Regions from separate parts of the Shewanella sp. 38A_GOM-205m genome, predicted to be linked through region 2. Evidence: predicted binding sites of a transcription regulator. Region 2 holds the regulator's gene; the other holds the start of a gene.
The links. The regulator LexA, encoded in region 2, represses DNA repair genes until DNA is damaged. The targets are predictions, from matches to a motif close to TACTGTATNNNNATACAGTA.

Region 1 (4,341 bases), on a different contig from region 2:
TCCCTGAGAGCAGTGACGCGCTTCATCCAAACGGGTGAAAGGGTTGAACAAGGCTTCCAGTTGCTCTTTGGGGATCCCGGGGCCATTATCGCTGACACTCAGCTGCAGTCTGCTATCACCCAATTTGTCGTCACCCAGCTGAGATACCTGGATTTCCACCCGGCAGGTTTCACCGGCATATTTGAGGGCATTGCGGCAGACATTTTCCAGCGCTCGCTTCAAGTAGGCCATATCGGTATGCAAAGTTTGCTCATCAATGTGGGCCTGTGCCCAGACTATGCTTTGCTTGGGGCCAGACTCAAACTCCAGATCCTGCAACAGTGAGCGGCGTAATTCTGTCAGGGTAAAAGGCGCTGCCGTCAGCTTGATGAAGCCGTTGCTCAGGCGGCTGAAGTCTAAAATAGTGTTAATCAATTGCGCCATCTCTTCACCCTGGCGTCTTAGCCTGGCAAGCGGTTGTTGATGTTCCTCCCCCAAGCGATTTTCCAACAGGTGTAAGGCCAGCTCCTGCCGGGCAAGGGGAGTGCGCAGTTCGTGGGAGACATCCCTCAGTAACCGCTGCTGGGTCTGAATGCTCTTTTGCAGCTGCTCGGCCATATGGTCAAAGTCGGTCGCCAACTGGAAAAACTCCGGCTGCTTTAGTGAAAAATGACCGGCAATCCGGGTATCGAGTTGACCCTGTGCCAGCTGACGGGTGGCACTGCGCAATAAACTCAGCGGCTGGATCAGATAGCGGCTCAACAGACGACTGAACAACAAGAGCACCAGTAGTCCTACCAGGATACGGATAAGCCAGAGGCTTTTATCCAGTTGCTGCGCCGGGTGTAAAGAGGCGTTGAGCTGCACCACCAAGAGCAGGGGATTATCCGGCTCCAGGCTATTGCGTAATGGCAGACCTATCAAAGGTTTTTGCACCCTGTCCCCCATAGGCTGCTGCAACTGCTTGAGGAAATTGAGTTTGTAAACAAAGTGCGGGTGCATTTCCCGCTGACTCACCGCCTGCTGCTTGCTATCCAGCACATAGAGTACAAATGCCTGACGCCCCTCCCAATCCGCCAGTCCGGCTAGATCGCCCCTGACGATACAGTCGTTGGCCTCATCGGCCAGTTGCTGTAACTGGCTTTGGGTTTGCTGGGGCAGCAGTAACAAGCGGTTTAGCAACATGGCTTCAATACCACTGGCGAGCAGCAGGATAAGCAGTAATGACACACCAAAATAGCCAAACAGTCGCCATTGGAGTTGGGAAAACAGGCCGGAAAAGGGCAACAAGGCAAGCTCCTGAATTATTCGCTGAAGTCGAGAATATGTTTCGATAATCATTCTCATTTATTCTATCTCGGGTTAAGGCTTTGGCGCCAGCACGACTTGTCAGTTGGCTAAAGTTCGTTATACTGTATAAAAATACAGTATCGGTGTTTTTCATGTCTCTTTCAGCCAAAACTCACTCTGTAAAATCTGATCCAGCAAAATCTCAGGCCTTGAACGGCCTGCTGGAGCGCCGGGATCTCTGGTTGGGGCCGGGCAGTCAGGGCAAAACATTGGGGTATCCCAGTGGTTTTGAAAGATTGGATGCGCAGCTCAGTGATGCAGGGTGGCCAAGGCAGGGCATTTGTGAACTCTTCAGTCAGTCTCCTGGGCACGGGGAACTCAGCCTGTTGTTGCCTTTGATGCGTTATTTACTGCCGGCTCAGTGTGGCTCTCATTTCGAAAGAAATCATTCGGCAACAAGTCAGTCCGAAAAAAATCAGTCCAAAAGAAATCAATTTAGAGGGGATGAGTCCAGAGATGCCATGATAATGCTGATAGCGCCGCCACTGCAGCCGCTGGCACAGAGTTTTGCCCAGCACGGTATTGCCGCCGAGCGTATTTTGTGGCTGGAGTTAACCCAGCGTAAAGAGGTGCTCTGGGCCATGGAGCAAGGGCTGAGCAGCGGCGCCTGTCCCCTGGTGCTGAGTTGGCTGGACAAGCTGACACTGAGTGAGGCCAGAAGGTTGCAACTTGCCGCAGAGCAGGGCAAGGCGCTGGGAATTTGCCAGTTGCCTATGGCTCAGGCAGACAGCAATCATCCTGTCACCCTAAAGCTGGCTATCAGCGCGGCTGGCGTTAATACCGCCAGGCTGCAAATTTTAAAGCGTCGCGGTGGTTGGCCCGTCCCTGAATTGCATCTGCGTGGCTTGCCGGCACTGGCGCTTGAACTGCCCCATGTCGAGCCAGGCGTGGTAACCCTGAGAAACGGCAAGGCGGGTCTCAATCATAGTTTAAGTAACTCAACAGATTCAATTGAGCCAAACCATTCCGGACGCAAGGCCAATGGCACTGTGCTTCACGGCTCTGGTTTACATGGCACTGGTTTTCATAGCACTGTGTTTTATGGTAACGTGCTTCATGGTCCTTGGGGGATGGCGCAGTCAACGACGGTTGCATCCAATGAATGCGCGCCTAATCCCTGGACGGTACGGCAAGAGTCAAACAAGCCCGCGGGGCTTTTTCAAAGCGCTAATCCGCAAACGGTCAATCCTCAAACCACTCAAAGCCATACAGCTCAGAGCCAAGCCGATCAAAGCCATACAGCTCAGAGTCAAGAGGCTATCTGAGATGCCCCAGGTATGGATGGGAGTCTGGTTTCCACAGCTATTGCTGCAATATCAGCGTTATCGTCTGGCTATGCTGGGCAATATGGCGGGCGCTATGACAGGTACTATGACCGACACTATGACTGGAAGTATGACAGGCAGTGGTGCGGCTCAGGTTCAAACACGCGCTCAAACTCAGCCCCAAACCCAAAATCAGCCAAAAGCAGTGCCAACCGCTGCGGCGTCAGAGCCTTTTGATCCCCAAGTCCCCATGGCCTTGTATGACAGCCGGAAGCTGGTCATACATTCGGCCTGTCCCGCCGCTCAAGCAAAAGGCGTTACAGCTGGGATGAGTGTCGGCAGCGCTCAGTCGCTGCTCGGAGAGTTGCAACTTTGGCCACTGCAGGAGGTGGACAGCGAGGCGTTGCGGGATTGGTTATGTCAGTGGAGCTATGATTTCAGCGCCAGAATCTGGCCGCCGTTGTTATCCGGGCTTACCGAACAAGCTGCTCAAAATGCGGCCGATGCGCGCTGGCCTACAGATACACTGCTGCTGGAAGTGGGGTCCATGGTTAAACTGTTTGGCAGTTTGAGCGCCATTGTCGAGGCTTATCTCAACAAAGTCGCCGACTATGGTCTGGAATGCTCATTGGTGCTGGCACACAGACCGCTGGATGCGGCGATATTGGCGCGGCATACTCACGTCGGCATCAGCGCGGTATCAGCTGCCTTCATGAGCACGCCCACAGCTGAAAAAGCCGGGCGCCTCAAGGTGCATCACGGCTTACCGCCAGATTTACCACTGGATTTGCTGCCATTAACCCAAGAGGAACGGCAGCGGCTCGGCGCGCTTGGGTTGACGACTCTAGCCATGCTTGATGCCTTACCCCTTGCCGAGTTGGGGCGGCGCTTTGGTCAGGGTTTGCTGCAGCTGCTGGCACAAATCCAGGGGCGTTTGCCCTGTTGCCGCAAGGGATATGAGTTACCCGAACAGTTTCAGGCCAGGTTGACCTTGCTGCATGATGTTGAGTGGGTTCAGGGATTGCTGTTTCCATTGCAAAAGCTGCTGGGGGAATTGGCAACCTATTTGCGGATCAGGCAGTTGGCGGTGCAACAGTTGGAGCTGTGGCTGAAGTTTCGCGAGCCAGAGACGCCGGCGCTGCAACTGACACTCAACTATCCCTTCGGGGAATATCAACTGCAGGGACTATCTCAGCTCTGCCGCTTACAGCTGGAAGGATTGCAACTGCCGAGCCCGGTCGTCGATATTGAGCTGCGAGCCAGGCAGTTTGTGTCGCAGCAGCTGGGTAGTCGTGAGTTGACCGAGTCCAGAGAAGGGCTGCAGCAGGATGCCAATCAATTACTCGCCAGATTACAGGCCAGGTTAGGTAGCCATAAGGTGCGCTCTTTGGTGTTGGCGGCCGATCCCATGCCTGAACTGGCCAGTACTGCAGATCCCCTGACTCGTTGGCCGCCACCGGCAAGGCCGCCCGTTCAGCCGTCGCTGGCGCTGCGGCCTCTTTGGCTGCTGCAAGAGCCGCAAGCCATTGCTCCTGAAGCCGTGGAGCTGCTTAGGGGGCCGGAAAGGTTACAGAGCCCCTGGCATTCAGGGCCTTTTCCCTGCCGAGATTATTTTCTTGCCCATCATAAGGAGAATGGCGGTCTGTGTTGGCTGTTTCGCACCGCTAATGGGCTCTTTCTTCACGCTTGGTTCAGCTGATGTACGCCGAATTGCATGCTATTTCCAATTACAGCTTTTTGCGCGGGG
Region 2 (4,341 bases):
AGGGGATAAGCGTCCAGGCAATTTCTACCTTGGTACTTTCATGGAATTGGGACGCGACTGCCCCTTTGGACTTCCTATGGTTGATCATGGCGTAGATCATCACGCCGAATACGACCAAACCTATGGCGCAACAGATATAAAGAATGATCATGTGCAGGTGATACACCTTGCCACTGATCTCAGTTACCCCTTGAGTCATATTCAAGGGCATATCTGCCTGAGCGCCTGGAGACAACAAGCTGACGCACAACAAGGTCAGCAAAACACACAGCCATTGCTTCACAAGACATCTCCTCTGTCAATTGCATTCGCAACTACAAAGAAGAGTCACACAGTAAGTCTTTGCTCTATGCAAACTCTTCAGTTCCCAAAAAAGCAACGATGACTTCAAAGTGCGGCGGCGGTTTCACTTAGCTCTAGGTATACAGGTGGTGACCACTGTTGCACTTACCGCTGAATATACTCAGCATTTCCGGCGACGGCACCACTCGTTATGAACCGAAATGGGGCGGTCAACCTACGACGAATTGCATGGAGATAACACAATCGTTGTTCTTACATTACTTGTAGATTAAATATTGATCAAGATCACGATGTTTTCTAACTATATGAAAAAAAAGCGTCTGTTAATCCAGAGGTGAATTCTGTGTGAGTAGCATAGCTGCGCGGTTTGCCGCCGATTGACAGGGGAAGGCATTGCACCAAAAAGGCACAGAAAAAAGGCCATCCCAGGGATGGCCTTTAAACACAATCAATGGATGGAGTGGGTAAGTTCGTTGAGGTGGTTATCCACCTCTTTCGCCTGCTGTCCCGTTTCCAACACTATGCCCATGGCTCTGGCGTTACGGGCGACCAGCTGCAATCGGCGGTTATCACGGGCATCCAGGCTGTCTATCCAACTGATCACTGCACTGGAGGTGCCGTTGGTCAGGGCTCTTTCCGTTGCCCACAAGGCTTCTACTTCATCCTTGGTGCGCACCAAGAGTACTCTATCCATTCTGACACCGGCCCTTGCTAAGGTTTCTTTGTAACCTATGCTGGCCGGGGCGTTAATCAAGACTATCCAGCGTCCCTGTTGACTCAATTGCGCCAATTGAGGGCAGAGGCGCAATAATTCCTGACGTCCCTGGCTATGGCTGGCCAAGCTGGAGATACCGGTATGTTGCCAAGGCTGATTGCCGGCAATACCGGTGTCTGTCCACAGGCCTGGGTGTCTTGGGGCGTTGCCAGTCATTATGCTCATAGCCAGTCTCCATTGCGTATTATCCCTACCGCCAGTCCTTCAATGGTCAATGGCTGGAAAGTCAGGTCGACTTTGATTGGGGAGTAAGCCTCGTTCTCGGCATGTAGATAAACCACATTACCTTTCTTTTCAAAGCGTTTCACAGTTACATCGTCTTCAACCCTGGCCACCACGACTTGACCGTTACGGGCTTCCTGTACCTTGTGAACCGCCAGGAGATCACCTTCGAGAATACCTATGTTCTTCATGCTGTCGCCGCGTACCCGTAGCAGAAAGTCGGCATTGGGGTGGAACATGCCAGGGTCGACCTGGTAATACTGCTCAACGTGTTCCTGTGCCAGTATGGGTTCACCGGCGGCAACCTGACCAATCAGGGGCAAGCCTGTTTCTGACTCCGCTTGTTCATCATGAGGCAGGCGAATACCACGAGAGGTGCCTGGCATGATCTCAATACAGCCTTTCTTGGCCAATGCCTTGAGGTGTTCCTCGGCGGCATTGGCGCTCTTGAAGCCCAGCCGGGTGGCAATTTCGGCCCGGGTTGGCGGCATGCCGGTGTCGGCTATATTGCGTTTAATCAGTTCCAGAATCTGTGCCTGGCGCGGTGTCAGTGGTCTCATGGTGATTCCTGTTTTTTCATACAGTACCTGTCAGTATATACAGTATTTTTGTCAGTGCAAGTATTAACCAAAATTGAAACTTTTAGGGAGCGGATAAGTAAGCCATTCGGTGCTTTGGTTTTAACGGCTTGTCTGATGCAGCATGGGGAGTTCAAGGCATTGGCCAGAGGAACTGCCGGGGCCGGTTCGCACCTTCCCTAGCTAAGGTTCAGGAAATTCTGGTATTCTATTGGGCTATTGATTGTGGCTCAGACACTGAAAAAACATGTCCAAACAAGATTCATTCTGGTTTAAATCTCTTCGCTGGCTCCAAAGCAAGCTGGTGCATACCACTGTGGTGCCTCAGGATCCTTTCGCCGATTTGAACCTGGATCCGGCCAAGCCGATGGCCTATGTAATGAAGACGGAATCTGTCAGTGATATTGCGGCATTGGCGGAAGTCACCCGTAAGTTTGGTTTGCCTTGTCCTTATGAGGCACTCAAGGTTGATGATATTACCGTTCCCCGAGTCGTCTGCCTGGAAGGAGCCAAGCCCCTATTCGGCAAGCGCAAGAGCAACAAGCCATTTCTCAGCTGTTTCACTTCTCTGCTGAACCTGCATCAGGCTAATCCACAACTGGATATTCAATTGGTGCCAGTGAGCCTCTATTGGGGCCGCACTCCGGGTAAGGAAGATGACAGCATGCGTGCCGCCGTATTTGAGCGGGAAAATCCCACTTGGCTGCGCAAGTTTCTGATGATCCTGTTTCTGGGGCGCGACAACTTTGTGCAGTTTTCCAATGCCGTGTCGTTGCGGCTGATGGCCGATGAACATGGGACCGACAAGGCTATTGCCCATAAGTTGTCACGGGTGGCCAGGGTACATTTCCGCCGGCAACGCAAGGTGATGACAGGACCCGTGCTGCCCAACCGTCAGGCTCTGTTCAATGAGTTGCTGCGCTCGGAAACGCTGAAAAAGGCGATTAAAGAAGAGGCCGCTGCCAAGAAGATCCCCGAGGCCAGAGCCAGGGAGATGGCGGAAGAATATCTCGATGAGATTGCCGCCCACTATTCCGACAGCCTGGTGCGTATTGCCGAGCGGATCCTCACCTGGTTGTGGAACAAGCTCTACAAGGGGATCAACATCAAGGGCGCCGAGCAGATACGCCAGCTGCACCACGATGGCCATGAGATAGTTTATGTGCCTTGCCACCGCAGTCATATGGATTACCTGCTGCTCTCCTATATTCTCTATTTTCAGGGTATGGTTCCGCCCCACATAGCCGCCGGTATCAACTTGAACTTCTGGCCCGCCGGGCCCATGTTCCGCCGCGGTGGTGCTTTCTTCATCCGCCGCAGCTTCAACGGTAACAAGCTCTATACCGCTGTGTTCCGCGAGTATCTGGATCAGCTGTTTGCCAAAGGCTATTCGGTTGAATACTTCACCGAAGGTGGTCGCTCCCGTACCGGACGGCTGTTGTCACCCAAGACAGGGATGCTGGCGATGACAGTTAACTCTGTGCTGCGGGGCATTGAACGGCCGGTGACTCTGGTGCCTGTGTACCTGGGCTACGACCATGTCATGGAAGTGGCCACTTACCACAAAGAACTCAGCGGCAAGAAAAAGCAGAAAGAATCTGTTTGGCAGGTGGTTGGCGCCTTGCGTAAGCTGGGCAATTTCGGTCAGGGTTATGTGAACTTTGGTGAGCCTGTGACGCTGCAGAATTTCCTCAGTGAAGCGGCGCCCAACTGGCGCGAAGAAGTGGCGGCCGATCCCGAGCAGAAACCCAGCTGGCTGACCCCGGCGGTTAATACTCTGGCCAATAGGGTGATGACTCATATCAACGATGCCGCCGCTGCCAGCGCCGTGACTCTTACCAGCCTGGTACTCTTGTCATCAGAACAGAATGCGCTGGAGCGAAGCCAGTTGGAACGTCAGTTGGACTTGTATCTGGATCTGCTCAAGGAAGTGCCATATACCCAGTATACTTCTGTTGCTGAGGGCGACGGTAAGCAGTTGCTGCAACAAGGTCTGGAGCTGAATAAGTTCACGGTTCAGGAAGATGAACTGGGCGATATCATCTCAATCGACGAGTCGATCGCGGTAACCATGACTTACTATCGCAACAACATCATTCACCTGTTTATGGTGCCTTCTTTGCTGGCCAGCTGCCTGGTGCGCCTGGAGCAGTGCAGCCGAGCTCAGATGCAGGCGGTGCTTGAGGATTTCTACCCTCTGCTGCAGGCCGAGCTGTTTATGGGTAAGGCCGATGTCAGTGCCTATGCCGATCAGCTGCTGGATCGTTTCATTGCCAAAGGTTTGGTCGCCGAAGAAGCCGATGGTTTCCGGGTACTGGAAGCCGGCATAAACCCGCTGGCGCTGTTGGCCGAAACCATGAGTGAAACCCTGCAGCGCTACGCCATCATCTTTAACTTGCTGGCCGCTCACCCAGGTATTGAGCGTGGCGATTTGGAGCGCGAAAGCCATAAATTGGCCAGTCG

Region 1: a site for LexA is predicted at 1,390-1,409, ahead of N512_RS0102120 (ImuA family protein). Genes of this name have one in related genera too.

The regions. Positions count from the first base shown of each region.
Region 1 is NZ_JADP01000002.1:77,540-81,880, reverse strand. It holds gene N512_RS22010 (HAMP domain-containing sensor histidine kinase) at 1-1,269, opposite strand, end outside; gene N512_RS0102120 (ImuA family protein) at 1,422-2,594, shown strand; gene N512_RS0102115 (Y-family DNA polymerase) at 2,596-4,293, shown strand; gene N512_RS0102110 (error-prone DNA polymerase) at 4,293-4,341, shown strand, end outside.
Region 2 is NZ_JADP01000026.1:46,067-50,407, forward strand. It holds partial or broken gene coxB (cytochrome c oxidase subunit II) at 1-283, opposite strand, end outside; gene N512_RS23145 (cell division inhibitor SulA) at 752-1,243, opposite strand; gene lexA (transcriptional repressor LexA) at 1,240-1,860, opposite strand; gene plsB (glycerol-3-phosphate 1-O-acyltransferase PlsB) at 2,126-4,341, shown strand, end outside.